Regions from separate parts of the Streptomyces sp. NPDC048383 genome, predicted to be linked through region 2. Evidence: riboswitches for the same ligand, from Rfam matches in the RefSeq annotation. Region 2 holds a riboswitch; each other region holds the start of a gene.

Region 1 (5,326 bases), on a different contig from region 2:
GCTGACCGTGCTGGGCGGCGGCGAGTCCTCCCGGCTGCACAACCGCCTCGTGCGCCGCGACCAGAGCGCCGTCGCGGCCGGCTTCGGCATGCTGCGGCTCGCCGGCGCGCCCTCGCTGGGCTGGCTGGACGTCAAGACCTCCAGCGGCGTCGAGGTGCCCGCCATCGAGGCCGCCGTCGACGAGGAGCTCGCGCGGTTCGCCGCCGAGGGCCCCACGGCCGAGGAGATGGAGCGCGCCCAGGCGCAGCTGGAGCGGGAGTGGCTGGACCGGCTGAGCACGGTGGCCGGCCGGGCCGACGAACTGTGCCGCTTCGCGGTGCTGTTCGGCGACCCCCAGCTCGCCCTGACCGCCGTACAGCGCGTCCTGGACATCACCGCCGAGGAGGTGCAGGCCGTGGCCGCGGCCCGACTGCGCCCCGACAACCGGGCGGTCCTGGTCTACGAACCGCCGGCCGGGTCCGACGACGAGACCGACGCGAACGAAGCCGAGAACGAAGGGGCGGAGCAGTGAGCGACACCGCAGCCGTCACGATGACCTTCCACCCGCAGCCCCAGCCCGGCGAGGCCAAGCCGTGGGCCTTCCCGGCCCCCGAACGCGGCGCGCTGCCCAACGGCCTGACCGTGCTGCGCTGCCACCGCCCGGGCCAGCAGGTGGTCGCGGTCGAGGTCAACCTCGCGGCCCCGCTGGACGCGGAGCCCGAGGGCCTCGACGGGGTGGCCACGATCATGGCCCGCGCCCTGTCGGAGGGCACCGACAAGCACTCCGCCGAGGAGTTCGCCGCCGAGCTGGAGCGCTGCGGCGCCACGCTGGACGCGCATGCCGACCACCCCGGCCTGCGGGTCTCCCTGGAGGTCCCGGCCTCCCGCCTGCACAAGGCGATGAGCCTGCTCGCCGAGGCGCTGCGCGCGCCCGCCTTCGCCGACGGCGAGATCGACCGGCTGGTGCGCAACCGGCTCGACGAGATCCCGCACGAGCTGGCCAACCCGCAGCGGCGCGCGGCCAAGCAGCTCTCCAAGGAACTGTTCCCGGCCTCCCTGCGCATGTCCCGACCGCGCCAGGGCACCGAGGAGACGGTGGCCCGCATCGACTCCGCGGCCGTCCGCGCCTTCTACGAGGCCCACGTACGCCCCGCCACCGCCACCGCGGTGGTCGTCGGCGACCTGACCGGCATCGACCTGGACGCCGTCCTGGCCGACACGCTGGGCAGTTGGACGGGCAACACCGCCGAGCCCCGCCCGGTGCCCCCGGTGACCGCCGACGACACGGGCCGGGTGGTCATCGTCGACCGGCCCGGCGCCGTCCAGACGCAGTTGCTGATCGGCCGCATCGGCGCGGACCGCCACGACCTCGTGTGGGCCCCGCAGGTGCTCGGCACGTACTGCCTCGGCGGCACGCTCACCTCGCGCCTGGACAAGGTGCTGCGCGAGGAGAAGGGGTACACGTACGGCGTGCGCGCCTTCGGTCAGGTGCTGCGTTCCACGGCCGACGGCAAGGGCGCCTCGATGCTCGCCATCAGCGGCTCGGTGGACACCCCGAACACCGGCCCCGCGCTGGAGGACCTCTGGAAGGTGCTGCGCACCCTCGCGGAGGGCGGTCTGACCGACGCCGAGCGGGACGTGGCGGTGCAGAACCTGGTGGGCGTGGCCCCGCTGAAGTTCGAGACGGCGTCCTCCGTCGCGGGCACGCTGGCGGACCAGGTCGAGCAGGAGCTGCCGGACGACTACCAGGCGCGGTTGTACGCGCGGCTGGCCGAAACCGGTACGGCGGAGGCGACTTCGGCGGTCGTGCGCGCCTTCCCCGTGGACCGTCTGGTGACGGTGTTGGTGGGCGACGCGGCGCAGATCGAGGAGCCCGTACGGGCGCTGGGCATCGGCGCCGTAACCGTCGTCACCAACTGACCCGTGGTCGACCGGGAATCGAGCGGCGGGCGACCGCCCCTCCACCGGTAACCGGCCGTTTCTGAAGGGGCTCTGATGGATTATCCGTCAGGGCCCCTTTTGTCCGATTAGTGGTTTGGTTGCTCGTATGCGGTGTGGCGTACGCAACAAAAGTGCTCGTGTGTTTGGCGATCCACTGATGATCCGCCTAGCGTCGGCCCTGCTGTTCGTCAGTTGTGCCCGCCGCACCCGCGGCACCGAACAGTGATCGCCGAGTCCCCGTCAGGCGCGAGCCTGGGGAGCCGGGGACCCACAGTCCCTGGGGTGAATCGGACCGCCTCGCAAGAGGAGGCCCGTAGGAGACCTTCCTGCTCCGAACCCGTCAGCTAACCCGGTAGGCGAGAGGGAAGGAAAGGACCACCCCCTTCATGGCGTTTGGCAGTCGTCCCACCGGCTCCGGCAAGCACCGCGGCTCCAGCCGTCTGAGCCGCAAGACCGCCGGCTACGCCGGTATAGCCGCCCTCGCCACCACGGGCGTGGTCGGCACCCTCGCCGCCCCGGCCTTCGCGGCGGACAACCCGGGACCCTCCATGGAGGACACCGGCCAGAACCCGGTGGTCGTCGCGAACGACCTCCAGGGCGACATCGTGGCCCAGGCCGATCTGCAGCAGCGCGCCGCTGACGCCGTCGCCGCCCAGGCGCAGGCCGAGGCCGACGCCAAGCAGCGCGCCTCCGAGGCCAAGCGCGTCGCCGAGGTCGCCGAGGCCAAGGCGAAGTCCGAGCGGGAGACCGCCGAGCGCGTCGCCCGCGAGGAGGAGCGCAAGCGCCTCAACACCTACGTCTCGCCCATCGCGGGCTCCTACGTCAGCACCTCCTACGGTGCGGGCGGCGCGATGTGGTCCTCCGGTAGCCACACGGGCATCGACTTCCACGCCTCCCTCGGCACCTCGGTCCGCGCCGTCGGCGCCGGCACCGTCGTCGAGGCCGGCTGGGGCGGCGCGTACGGCAACAACGTGATCATCAAGCACAACGACGGCACCTACACGCAGTACGGCCACATGGACTCGCTGAGCGTGTCCGCCGGCCAGCAGGTCGCCCCGGGCCAGCAGATCGGCCTCGCCGGCACCACCGGCAACTCCAGCGGCGTGCACCTGCACTTCGAGGCCCGCACCAGTGCCCAGTACGGCTCGGACATCAACCCGCTGGCGTACCTGCGCTCGCACGGCGTGAACCTCTGATCCGAGCGGCACCGCACCACCACTTCCACGGAAGGCCCCGGCTCCCCGAGCCGGGGCCTTCCGCGTTCCCGGGAGCCGGCTCGCCTGCGAAGCCGGCCCTTGCCCTCGTCGGCTGCCCCGCTCACCCCTCACCGCTCCCCGCTGCGTGAAATGTTTCGGATTTCCAGCCGTCCTCGGAAATATTCGCGTGTTGCAATAGAGTCGCGACACGGTCACGATTCCGGCGACGGCGCCGGCAGCCGAATTCACGCGGAGGTCCGGTCTTGCGAATTCCCGCGCACGCGGTGTGCACAGCGATCCGCGACGATATCGTCTCCGGCTTCTTCGGGCCGGGCGGCCGCCTCACCGAGGAGGTCCTGGCCCGCCGCTACGGGGTCTCCCGCGTCCCGGTGCGCGAGGCCCTGCGCACCCTGGAGTCCGAGGGCTTCGTCACCACGCGCCGCCACGCGGGCGCCTGCGTGGCGGAGCCCACCGAACAGGAGGCGGCCGACCTCCTGGAGCTACGGATGCTGCTGGAGCCCCTCGCGGCCTCCCGGGCCGCCCGCCGGCGTACGGACGCCCACCTGAAGGTGCTGCGCGGGCTGGTCCGGCTGGGGCAGGAACGGGCCCGCAGGGGCCAGGGGGAGGATCTGCGGGACCTGGGGGGCTGGTTCCACGAAACCCTCTCCCAGGCCTCCGGCAGCCCGGGCCTGATCGCCCTGCTGACCCAGACCCGGCGCAAGATCGCCTGGATGTACACCGTGGAGGCCCCCGCGCGCCCCGTGGAGTCCTGGGCCGAACACGGAGGGATCGTCGACGCGGTGGCCCGCGGGGACGCCGAACGGGCCCGGACGCTGACCGCGCAGCACGCGGCGCGCGCCGCCGAGGCGCACCGGCCGCGGGTGAGGACTCCGCAACCTGCCGTAAACACGTCGAGCGTCCGGCATTAACACGGGCCGTATACAAAGGTGAGCGGATATTCTGGCGGCGCCGGCCGGTTCACGGTCCCGCGCATTTCTCGTGCTCCCATTCCGGATTCTTCTCCCGCGGGATTCCGGCTTTCGCGTCCGGCGTCGAATTCCCGCCCGCGCGGCCGAAAACAGAAGAGCCGCAGCCCCCGGGATCACCGGGGGCTGCGGCTCCGCCGCTCGTTCGAGGTGGTACCGGACCCGAAGGGTCAGACGGTCTCCGGAAGCTCGTCGAGGCCCTCGGCGACCAGCTTCGCGAGGCGGTCCAGGGCGGCGTCCGCACCCTCGGCCTCGGAAGAGAGGACGATCTCCTCGCCGCCCTGCGCGCCCAGGCCCAGGACCGCCAGCATGGAAGCGGCGTTGACGGGGTCGCCGCCCGCCTTGGCGATGGTCACCGGGACGCCGGAAGCGGTCGTCGCCCGGACGAAGATCGAGGCGGGACGAGCGTGCAGGCCCTCGGCCCAGCCGACGTTGACGCGGCGCTCTGCCATGGTGATGCCCTTCAGGTTCTTACGGTTGTCTAGACCAGTCTCTCACGGCGCCCCGAATGCTCGGACCGGCCTTCGGCCCCGGTCCACCGCCGTTCGACCTTCCCCAGCTTGCACCGCTTCGCCCCGGACTGCCGCGTTCGCCGCGCGCTCGCGTCCGGGCCGGTCCGCACGGCCCGTCCGCCCCTTAGGGTGAGCCCATGACGACCGCGTCGGACCCCTCGTACCCGGCCCACTGGGAAGCGGACGTCGTGCTGCGCGACGGCGGCACCGCCCGCATCCGTCCCATCACCACCGAGGACGCGGGACGGCTGACCAGCTTCTACGAACAGGTCTCCGACGAGTCGAAGTACTACCGCTTCTTCGCGCCGTACCCGCGCCTGTCCGACCGCGACGTGCACCGCTTCACGCACCACGACTACGTGGACCGCGTCGGCCTCGCGGCGACCATCGGGGGCGAGTTCATCGGCACCGTCCGCTTCGACCGGATCGGCCCCGACGGCCGGCCGGCCTCCGTCCCGGCCGACGAGGCCGAGGTCGCCTTCCTCGTCCAGGACGCCCACCAGGGCCGCGGCGTGGCCTCCGCGCTCCTGGAGCACATCGGGGCCGTGGCCCGGGAGCGGGGCATCCGGCGGTTCGCCGCCGAGGTGCTGCCCGCCAACAACAAGATGATCAAAGTGTTCACGGACGTCGGCTACCAGCAGAAGCGCAGCTTCGAGGACGGCTCCGTCCACCTCACCCTCGACCTCGAACCCACCGCCGAATCCCTCGCCGT
Region 2 (5,326 bases):
GAGGTGCCGCACGATCTCGGCGTCCCACCAGGGCGGTGAGTCGTCGTCGGCGGCGCCGGCCGTCATCATGTCGGCGATCACCTGGTAGGCCTCGGCCCAGGCCTTCTCGGTGGCCGGGGTCCACGCCTCGCCGGAGGTCTCGGCGAGCGCGGCCAACAGACTGGCGCCGACGGCCGCGTAGTGCTCCGGGCCGACGAGGAACTTGCGGTGGTCACGGCCGAGGTCGCGGAGGTAGGGCAGGAGGAGGGCCTCGTCCTCCAGCCGGGAGACCACCTGGGTGAGGGCCGCGAAGAGCCGGTCCCGCTGCCGCTCCATGTCCTGCGGGGCGGGCGGGAAGAGCTCGCGGAACCCGGGGTTGTGCCAGAACAGGTGGGAGTAGAAGTACTTGACCGCGTGCTCGGCCCTCCTCTCCACCACCGCGAAGCTGCTCTTCAAGATCCTCACATCCACAAAACCGAAAGTAGGAACGGCGGGGAACGGGACGTCAAGGGATGGCCGATCTGCGGACAGCCGCGACGAACCCCCCATATCGGAGCACCCGTACGGTCCGGGATACGGTCTGCGGGTGCATGAGCAGACCTCCGCGACCCCGGCCGACTCCGCCCCCACCGAGGGGCCGACCCTCTTCGACTGGGAGTTCGCGACCGACCCCTACCCCGCCTACGCCTGGCTGCGCGAGCACTCCCCGGTGCACCGCACCAAGCTCCCGAGCGGGGTGGAGGCCTGGCTGGTCACCCGCTACGCCGACGCCCGACAGGCCCTCGCCGACCAGCGCCTGAGCAAGAACCCCGCGCACCACGCCGCGCCCGCCCACGCCAAGGGCCGGACGGGCATCCCGGGGGAGCGCAAGGCGGAGCTGATGACGCACCTGCTGAACATCGACCCGCCGGACCACACCCGGCTGCGCCGACTGGTGTCGAAGGCGTTCACCCCGCGCCGCGTCGCCGAGTTCGCCCCGCGCGTGCAGGAGCTCACCGACCACCTGATCGACGCCTTCGCCGCGAAGGGGGAGGCCGACCTCATCCACGAGTTCGCCTTCCCGCTCCCCATCTACGCCATCTGCGAGATGCTCGGGGTACCGCGCGAGGACCAGGACGACTTCCGCGACTGGGCCGGGATGATGATCCGGCACGGAGGGGGCCCGCGCGGCGGGGTCGCCCGCTCGGTCAAGCAGATGCGGACATATCTCGGGGAACTCATCCACCGGAAACGGGACGACCTCGGCAATGACCTCATCTCCGACCTGATCCGGGCAAGCGACCACGGTGACCACCTCACCGAGGCCGAGGCCACCGCGATGGCGTTCATCCTGCTGTTCGCCGGCTTCGAGACGACCGTGAACCTCATCGGCAACGGCGTCCACTCCCTCTTCATGAACCCGGAACAACGCGAGCGGCTCCAAGCCTCGCTCGCTGCGGGCGAGAGCGCCCTCCTGGAGACCGGGGTCGAGGAACTCCTGCGCCACGACGGCCCGGTGGAGCTGGCCACCTGGCGGTTCGCGACCGTCCCGCTGACCCTCGGCGGGCAGGAGATCGCCGCCGGCGACCCGGTGCTGGTGGTCCTCGCGGCGGCCGACCGGGATCCGGAACGGTTCGCCGATCCAAACACCCTGGACCTGTCCCGGAGTGACAACCAACACCTCGGGTACGGCCACGGGATCCACTACTGCCTGGGCGCGCCGCTCGCCCGGCTCGAAGGACAGACGGCGCTCGCGACTTTGCTGACGCGTCTGCCGGATCTGGAACTTGCCGTTCCCCCCACGGACCTGCGCTGGCGCGGCGGACTCATCATGCGTGGCCTGCGCACGCTTCCGGTTCGCTTCACACCTCGAAACAACTGAGTCGTTTCCTGAGGCCGTCTGATCACACGTCAGTCGCCGACCGAACTTGTGACAATCGTTCGAAGGCCGCTAGGTTCTGCCGTTACCCCGCCGTTATGCGAAAGGTAAAGCCTCATGCGTTCCGGGAACGGCCGCCACAGACGCCCCCGCCAGGTACCCGCCCTGGTCGTCACCGCCGGAGTCACAGGCTCCGCACTCGCCCTGCCCCTGCTCGCCGCGACGAACGCGAGCGCGGCCGACACGACCACGTGGGACAAGGTGGCCGACTGCGAGAGCGGCGGCAGCTGGAGTGCCAACTACGGCAGCGGCGAGTACGGCGGGCTCCAGTTCACCCAGGAGCAGTGGAGGAACGCGGGCGGACTCGCCTACGCGGAGCGCCCGGACCTCGCCAGCCGCTCCCAGCAGATAGCCATCGGCGAGAAGGTGCTGGCCTCGCAGGGCCCCCAGGCGTGGCCGCTGTGCGCCGCCTCGGCCGGACTGACCCAGCAGGGCCCGGCCGCCGCGGTGGACCCGGGTGACCCCCGGCCCGCCGGGCCGGTCGCCCCCGCCCCCGTACGGCCCGACGGTTCGGTGCCCGTCGCGGGCTCCGAGCCCGCCGTCGACTTCGGGGCCCCGACCCCGCAGCCGGCGCAGGGTGGCCCGTCCACCGGCCCGACCGGCCTGCCGGACTACCCGCAGGGCCCCGCCGGCGGACTGCCCGTCATGCCCGACCCGGACTCCCCGGCCCCGTCCACGGACCCGACGGTCCCGCCGACGACCGCGCCGCCCACCACGACCCCGCCGACCACGGCGTCCACCACGCCGGTGGACCCGACGGCCCCCGGAACCCCGACCGTTCCGGGCACCCCCACCGTTCCGGGGGACCCGACGGCGCCCACGGCCCCGCTCACCCCGGGTGCCACGCCCTCGGCCGTGCCGGCCGGCGCGATCGACGCAGCGGTCGACGGAGCGGGCAAGCACCGCGGTCCGGCGGCCGTCGAGCCGCACGGCTCGTCTGACGCCGCGTCGACCCCCTCGTACACGGTCAAGGCCGGCGACAGCCTCACCGCGATCGCCGACGCCCAAGGCCTCAAGGGTGGTTGGAACACGCTCTACGCGGCCAACGAGCAGGTCATCGGCGGGAACGCGGACCTCATCAAGCCGGGTCAGAACCTGGATCTAACCAAGGAATAGGGGCAGTTCGCCCAGTCGGAAAGAGTTGAATGTCCGTTATCGGCAAATGAGACATGCGTCTCTTCCGATCAACTGGCGTGTCTCGTTCCGGAACTTCCACAAACCCGCCCCTCACCTGCGTAAACGTACTTTTGAGGAACGCAAGGAGGCCGGTTTCTCCCTGATGTCGCGCGTTGAACATCAGGGGGAGACCTGTCTACCTTCTGAGTCGCTCGCCACCGCGGGCTCCTTCGACCGCATCGCCGAATCCTGCCGGCGGACGGGGGGAACAGTCGTCGCGCAAGCGCCGAAGGCAGGAGCGGGGGAACCAAGGTAGGCGCCGGGAAAGGCCGTTGGAAGACGGCCGCGTACCGGCTTGGGGTTAAGCCACGTGCTCGACACGTGACCGGGCAACTCATCCGCCCGAACCCGACAGCTCACCTCGAAGGCGTCGGTGAGGAGAACTCCATGCTGCTTTCCGGCAAGGGCAAGCACCGTCGCGGCTCCAAGGCCGTCCGTATCGTCACGCTCGCCGGTGTCGCCGGTGTCGCCGTCGCGGCCCCGCTGATGGCCGCCGGTACCGCGAGCGCCGCGACCGTCTCCGAGTGGGACAAGGTCGCGCAGTGCGAGTCCGGTGGCAACTGGGCCATCAACACCGGCAACGGTTACTACGGCGGCCTGCAGTTCTCGGCCTCCACCTGGGCCGGCTACGGCGGCAAGGCGTACGCCGCCACGGCCAACCAGGCCAGCAAGTCCCAGCAGATAGCCATCGCCGAGAAGGTCCTCAAGGGCCAGGGCAAGGGCGCCTGGCCGCACTGCGGCAAGGGCCTGTCCAACGCCGCGTACAACGGCGGCGGCTCGACCACCACGCCCGCCAAGCCGAAGCCCGAGACGAAGCCGGCCAAGCCCGCCCCGGCGAAGCCCGCGAAGCCGGCCACGCCCGCCAAGCCGGCGACGCCGAAGGCCGAGCCGAAGCGCACCGAGGTCCCCGTCTCCCGCTCCGAGCGCGTCGAGACCCCGGCCGTCAAGCCGCAGGCCCCCAAGACCGAGGCCCCGGCGACCGGCAACGGCTCCTACGTCGTCAAGGCCGGCGACACCCTGGGCACCATCGCCCAGGCGAACGGCGTCAAGGGTGGCTGGGAGAAGCTCTTCCAGCTGAACAACGACACCGTCAAGGACGCCGACCTGATCTTCCCGGGTCAGAAGCTGAAGCTCAGCTGAATCACCGCACCACACCGCACGGCGGCCTGAACACCGCACGGCGGCGCACCACACCGCATGACACCGCATCACGCGCGGTCCCGCAGCATGTCCACCGCCCGGCCCGCATCCCCTCGCGCGCCGGGCGGCGGCATGCTCGCGGGCATGTCCGGCGGCGCGTTCCGGGGCGGCTCCCGCGGCCCGTTCCGGAGCCGGCGCGGGCGGCCCTCCGCGGGCCGGAGTCCACTTTCTCAAGAGCCCTATGTCCTGGAAGAGGAGCATTCAGCCCCTATTTCGTCCCAGGACCCGGGCGGTCGGCGGGCCCAGTGCCCGGAGCCGGTTAGGCTCTAGGCGGCAAGGCCATCCCACGGCCTGACACGCCACCGCACACCCAGCGTCACATCCCAGAAGGAGATGCTCGTGCCGTCCATCGACGTCGTCGTAGCCCGGGAAATCCTGGACTCCCGAGGCAACCCCACGGTCGAGGTCGAGGTGGGCCTCGACGATGGCAGCACCGGCCGTGCTGCAGTTCCGTCCGGCGCCTCCACCGGTGCATTCGAGGCCATCGAGCTGCGTGACGGTGACCCCAACCGTTACTTCGGCAAGGGTGTCGAGAAGGCCGTCCTCGCCGTCATCGAGCAGATCGGCCCGGAGCTCGTCGGCTACGACGCCACCGAGCAGCGGCTGATCGACCAGGCCATGTTCGACCTGGACGCCACCGACAACAAGGGCTCCCTCGGCGCCAACGCGATCCTCGGCGTGTCCCTCGCCGTGGCGCACGCCGCGTCCGAGGCCTCGGACCTCCCGCTCTTCCGCTACCTCGGCGGCCCGAACGCGCACCTGCTGCCCGTTCCGATGATGAACATCCTCAACGGTGGGTCGCACGCCGACTCCAACGTGGACATCCAGGAGTTCATGATCGCCCCGATCGGCGCGGAGTCCTTCTCCGAGGCGCTGCGCTGGGGTGCCGAGGTCTACCACACCCTCAAGAAGGTCCTGCACACCAAGGGCCTCTCCACCGGTCTCGGTGACGAGGGCGGCTTCGCCCCGAACCTGGAGTCCAACCGCGCCGCGCTCGACCTCATCGTCGAGGCCATCAAGCAGGCCGGCTACGTCCCGGGCAAGGACATCGCG
Region 3 (5,326 bases), on a different contig from region 2:
CCCGGATCGACGCGGCGGACGTGGTGAAAGTGCTGTCGCGCGCCGGACGGCAGAGCCGGATCCTGGCGACCTGACGCGACTGGCGCGCCGAGCAGGTGTTCACCAGGGACGCGCCGGCCGCGGGGGGACCGGCACGCCGTCCCGAACCCCCGCACGTAGCCGAGCCCCGGGACCGCCGGCTGCCCGAGCAGCCCGAGCAGCCCGGTCAGGCCTCCCCGACCAGGTCGAGCCCCGCGTCGGGTTCGACCGTCCCGCGCTCGCCGGGCCCGACCGGCTCTTCGCGGTAGTTCACCCAGCGCTCCCACGCGAATCCGGGGGCCGCGATGGGCCGCCACCACGGGTCGACGGGGACCTTGCCGGCGGGCTCGAAGGGCTCGCCCGGCTTGGGCACGGCCACGGCCTGCCCCACGTTGCGGGCGGCGATCATGGTGCGCTCGGCCGGGTCGGACCACGGGTGCGGGGCGAGGTTGAACGTGCCCCAGTGGATGGGCAGGAGCACACCGTGCGCGGCGCCGCCCTGGAGGTCGAGCTGGGCTCGGATGCCCTCGTCCGGGGTCATGTGGATGTCGGGCCACGGGCCGGGGTCCGGGGTGCGGTCCTCGTGGTCCTTCGGCCAGTACTCCGAGTAGGCGCCGATCTGGATCATCGTGGCGTCGAAGGGTCCGTGCGCGGCGCCGATGTCCTTGAAGCCCGGGAAATATCCCGTATCACCGCTGTGAAACACCCGGTGCTCCTCGCCGGCGACGACCCAGGAGGCCCACAGGGTGGTCTGCTGGTTGCGCAGGCCGCGCCCGCAGAAGTGCTGTGCCGGGGTGGCGGTGAGGGTCAGCCCCGCGACCTCGGTGGCCTCGTTCCAGTCGAGCTCCCGCAGCCGGCCGGCCGGTACGCCCCAGCGTTCCAGGTGCGCGCCGACGCCCAGCGGGACGGCGAAGACGGTGTTCGTGCCGGCCAGCGCCTTGATCGTGGGCAGGTCGAGGTGGTCGTAGTGGTCGTGGGAGATCACCACGACGTCGACCTCGCCCAGGGAGGCCAGCGGCACCGGGACCGGGTGCAGGCGCTTGGGCCCGGCGAAGGAGTAGGGAGAGCAGCGCTGTCCCCACACGGGGTCGAAGAGGACTCGGCGGCCGTCGATCTCCACGAGCACGCTGGAATGGCCCATCCAGGTCACCCGCAGGCCGCTGACCGGGGCTTTCGCCAGTTCGGCCAGGGTGGTCGGGTAGACCGGGATCGGCGCGGCGGGGCTGCGCCGGATCCGTTGTTCCTTGTGGAAGTAGACCCGGGCGAACTCGGCCATCGACCCGGAGGGCCTGGTCCTGCCCTTCACCGGGTTCTGGAAGGCGCCGTCGGCGAAGTTCGGCGAGCGTCGGATCCGCTCCAGCCGGGCGCCGGAGGCGTCCGCCCCGAAGGCTTCGGCGCGCAGGGCGCGCAGCCTGGGACGCAGGGGAAGGGAGCCGGTCAAGGCGCCTCCTCAAGAGGGTGCGGTTCGAGGTGGCACGGTAGTACATGCACGACCGTCCCAACGCGTACCGGCCCGTGAGGATTCCGCCCGGCGGGAACCCGCCGGACGGAATCGAGGCGCGTCCGGTTCCCCGCGCGTCCTACAGGGGCAGCAGGTCGGGGCGCTTCGCCGCGACGTGGTCGCCGGAGGACTCGCCCCGCAGCCGGCGCCCGATCCACGGCACGAGGTGTTCGCGCGCCCACTGGATGTTGTCGCGGGTCACGTCCACCGAGCCGCGCGGCGGCGTCGGCGGCCACGGCTGGTCGGGGTCGGTCGGGATCCCGTAGCCCAGCACCTGTGCGGCGCGCAACGCGACGCGGGTGTGGCCCTCGGGCGAGAGGTGCAGTCGGTCTCCGTCCCAGGCCCGCCGGTCCTGCACCGAGCGCAGCGACCACAGGTCGAGCACCGGGCAGTCGTAGCGGTCGGCGATGGAGCGGACGTGCGCGCTGTACGTGGCGACCTTGCCCCTCAGGTGCCTCAGGACCGGCACGCCCCGCGTGTCGAAGCCGGTGGTGATCATGACGAGGCCGACGGCTTCGGTGAGGTCGGCGACGGCCGCCTCGAACCGCTCCGCCACGTCGTCCGGGTCGCTGCCGGGACGGATGATGTCGTTCCCGCCCGCGCAAAAGGTCACCAGGTCCGGTGCGAGGGCGCGGGCCCTCGGGACCTGGTCGGCCACGATCTGGTCGAGGAGCTTCCCCCGCACGGCCAGGTTCGCGTACCGGAAGTCGTGTTCTTCGCGCTGATCGGCGAGGAGCACGGCGAGGCGGTCCGCCCAGCCGAGATGGGAACCCCCGGGTCCCGGGTCTCCCACGCCTTCGGTGAAGCTGTCCCCGATCGCCGCGTACGAGCCGATGGTCTTGAGTGTCGTCGTCGTCGCTGCCACGAAACGACATCCTTCACCGTCGCAACCAACCTACGCCAACGTAATGAGGGGTTGACGGACCGTGATCTGTACCACGCGGGGGATAAGGAATAAGTACGCGTGGGGCCGGGACCCCCTCGGGTCCCGGCCTCACGCGCGCGTGTGTCCGACGGACGGTGCCGTCAGAGGCTGACGCCCTTGGAGCGGAGGTAGCCCAGCGGGTCGATGTCCGAGCCGTAGGACGGGCCCGTGCGGATCTCGAAGTGGAGGTGCGGACCGGTCACGTTGCCGGTGGCGCCGGACAGGCCGACGCGCTGGCCGCCGGTGACGCTCTGGCCGGCCGAGACGGACAGCGAGGAGAGGTGCGCGTACTGGGAGTACTTGCCGTCCGCGTGCTTGATGACGACCTCGTTGCCGTACGAGCCGCCCCAGCCGGCGGAGACGACGGTGCCCGCGCCGACGGCCTTGACGGTGGTGCCGGTGCCGGCCATGAAGTCCACGCCGGTGTGGTAACCGGAGGACCACATGCTGCCGCCCATGCGGTACGCGGTGGAGACGCCGCCCGCGACCGGGGCCACGAATCCGCCGGAGGCCGACGGGGTGGAGGGCGCCGCCTGACCCGACCCGGCGGGCTTCTGCGCGGGCGCGGCCTTCTTGGGCGCCGCCTTCGGGGCGGAGGAGCGCTCACCGGACGCCTCAGGGCGGCTGGAGGAGCGCTCGGAGCGGTTGCCGGAGCCCGACTCGGAGGCGGAGTCCGGGGTCGAGGCGGAGGGCGCCGACTGCTTCTTGGCCGGGGCCGGAGCGGCGGGTGCGGGGGCGGCCCCGGCCGAACCCGGAGCGCCGAGGGTGAGCTTGAGGCCCGGGTGGATCAGCGAGGGGTCGCTGCCGACGGCGTCGCGGTTGTCGGCGTAGAGCTGCTCCCAGCCGCCGGTGAGCCGGCGCTCGGCGGCGATCTTCGAGAGGTGGTCGCCGGCGACGACGGTGTAGACCGCGGCGGCAGCGGCGGTCGGCGTCGCGGTGGGCGTCACCGTGGCGGCCGCCTGGGGGGCCGCCGGGGCCTGCCGGGCCTGCGCGGGTGCGGTGGCCGGGGCGGCCGCGGGGGCTGCGTGGGCGCCGGTGGCACCGATCAGCGGCAGCGCGAGCGCGGCGCCGCCGGTGCCGGCCGCGGTGAGACCGCGGGATATGGAACGGGACTTCGGGCGGCGGTGCTTACCCTTACCGGGCATGGCGAATTCCTCTCCGTCGCCTGCGAGGTGAGCTGTCGGGTTCGGACTGGAGATGTCCGGCCGCGCACGTCGAGGACGCGTACGGCTTCACCCCGAGCCGGCCCGGAGAACGTTCCGGTCCGGCGGCCTACCTGGTTCCCCCGCTCCTGCCGCGCGCGTCGATAGTCGGGTGCGGTTCCCGGGCGGCGGCAGGATTAGGCTGTCCACCCGGATCGGTCGTGAAGGTAATCGAGCGGGTCCACGGGCAACAAGCCGCACATTCCCTGACGCAATCACAGGTATGAGGGTGTGAGGGAATTCCGGTCACCCTGTGTCCATTCCGCACCATCAACAACCGCCCTGGCGTGGGAATTCGGATTTCGCGATCGGGCACACACGGTCACCGTATGATCTGGCTCACGGAGCCTGGCGCGATCTCGCCTCTCCCCATGGCAAGTTGCTCCCAACCGGCGTAATTCGGACACCTCAGGACGATGCGGAGGACCACTCGTGACCCAGCAGATACCGCCACCCCTTCCGGCGATCCCCGAACCCGAACCGGAGCTGACGGGAGTGCGCAATTTCCGTGACGTGGGCGGTCTGCCGACCGCCGACGGACGACGGGTCAGGTCGGGACGACTCTTCCGAAGCGGACATCTGGCGCATGCCACCGAAACAGGAACACAGTTCCTCACCTCGCTCGGTCTGCACACGGTGTTCGACTTCCGCAACCGCGCCGACCACGCCGTGGAAGGGCCGGACGTGGAACTGCCGGGCGTGCGCTACGTGAACATCCCGCTGTCCGACCCGGCCGCCGGGAAGGAGTTCTGGACGATGGTCCGCGAGGGCGACCTGGCCCAGCTGCGCACCCTCCTCGGGGAGGGCCGGGCGGCCGAGCGCATGACCACCTCGTACCGCACGATGATCCGCACCCGGACCGCCGAACACAGCCGGGTCGTGCACGCGCTGGCCGAGGACAGCGTGCCGGCGCTGATGCACTGCGCGGCGGGCAAGGACCGGGCCGGTCTGTCGATCGCCGTCACGCTGCTCGCGCTCGGCGTCGAACGGGACGTGATCGCGGCGGACTACCTGGAGTCGAACGCCCCGCACCGCCGCTACCGGATGCGGCGCGGCGCGGACGCGGTCGAGTCCCGCCCGGCCGAGGTGGCGGAGCTGCTGGCCCCGCTCTTCGACGCGCGCGCCGAGTACCTGCGGGCGGCGTACGAGACGATCGACGAGGAGTGGGGCGGGGTGGACCGCTACCTCGCCGAAGGCCTCGGGCTCGCGCCCGAGACCCTGGTCCGGCTACGGGAGAGACTGCTGGAACCGTAGGAGCCGGGCCTCCCCCGGCCGGCAGGCCGTCAGCGGTTGCCGACGGCCTGCTTCACCAGCGTCCGGCCGAAGTCCCACATCAACGAGCCACCGCCGTGCGCTTCGTCCATGACCTCCCGGAAGGCGCCGACGAACCGGTCCACGTCGTGTTCGTCCACGATCAGCGGCGGGATCAGCTTGATGACCTCCAGGTGGTCCCCGGACACCTGGGTGAGGATCCGGTGCTTGCGCAGCAGCGGCACCACGACCATCTGGGCGAACAGCCCCTTGCGGGCGGCCTGGAGCATCGCCCAGCGGCTGCGCAGGCCCAGCGAGGACGGCCGGCCGAACTCGATGCCGATCATCAGCCCGCGCCCCCGCACCTCGTGCAGCAGCTCGTACTCGTCCACGAGCGCGGCGAGTCGGCCGCGCAGCAGGTCGCCCACG

The links. Region 2 has a riboswitch for cyclic di-AMP ahead of AB0D46_RS14475 (transglycosylase family protein). Riboswitches for the same ligand answer to the same signal wherever they lie in the genome.
Region 1: another riboswitch for cyclic di-AMP. It lies ahead of AB0D46_RS16350 (M23 family metallopeptidase); the one in region 2 lies ahead of AB0D46_RS14475 (transglycosylase family protein).
Region 3: another riboswitch for cyclic di-AMP. It lies ahead of AB0D46_RS04125 (LysM peptidoglycan-binding domain-containing M23 family metallopeptidase); the one in region 2 lies ahead of AB0D46_RS14475 (transglycosylase family protein).

Annotation. Positions count from the first base shown of each region.
Region 1 covers NZ_JBEZKS010000020.1:31,019-36,344, forward strand. Annotated here, with positions in the region: gene AB0D46_RS16340 (pitrilysin family protein) at 1-511, shown strand, start outside; gene AB0D46_RS16345 (pitrilysin family protein) at 532-1,899, shown strand; cyclic di-AMP (ydaO/yuaA leader) riboswitch at 2,138-2,294, shown strand; gene AB0D46_RS16350 (M23 family metallopeptidase) at 2,307-3,116, shown strand; gene AB0D46_RS16355 (GntR family transcriptional regulator) at 3,380-4,045, shown strand; gene AB0D46_RS16360 (HPr family phosphocarrier protein) at 4,273-4,554, opposite strand; gene AB0D46_RS16365 (GNAT family N-acetyltransferase) at 4,752-5,326, shown strand, end outside.
Region 2 covers NZ_JBEZKS010000017.1:6,387-11,712, reverse strand. Annotated here, with positions in the region: gene AB0D46_RS14490 (globin domain-containing protein) at 1-444, opposite strand, end outside; gene AB0D46_RS14485 (cytochrome P450) at 566-1,840, shown strand; gene AB0D46_RS14480 (transglycosylase family protein) at 1,955-3,013, shown strand; cyclic di-AMP (ydaO/yuaA leader) riboswitch at 3,288-3,458, shown strand; gene AB0D46_RS14475 (transglycosylase family protein) at 3,461-4,213, shown strand; gene eno (phosphopyruvate hydratase) at 4,607-5,326, shown strand, end outside.
Region 3 covers NZ_JBEZKS010000003.1:44,793-50,118, reverse strand. Annotated here, with positions in the region: gene AB0D46_RS04135 (MBL fold metallo-hydrolase) at 206-1,459, opposite strand; gene AB0D46_RS04130 (SGNH/GDSL hydrolase family protein) at 1,599-2,384, opposite strand; gene AB0D46_RS04125 (LysM peptidoglycan-binding domain-containing M23 family metallopeptidase) at 2,546-3,589, opposite strand; cyclic di-AMP (ydaO/yuaA leader) riboswitch at 3,594-3,760, opposite strand; gene AB0D46_RS04120 (tyrosine-protein phosphatase) at 4,079-4,900, shown strand; gene AB0D46_RS04115 (aspartate aminotransferase family protein) at 4,930-5,326, opposite strand, start outside.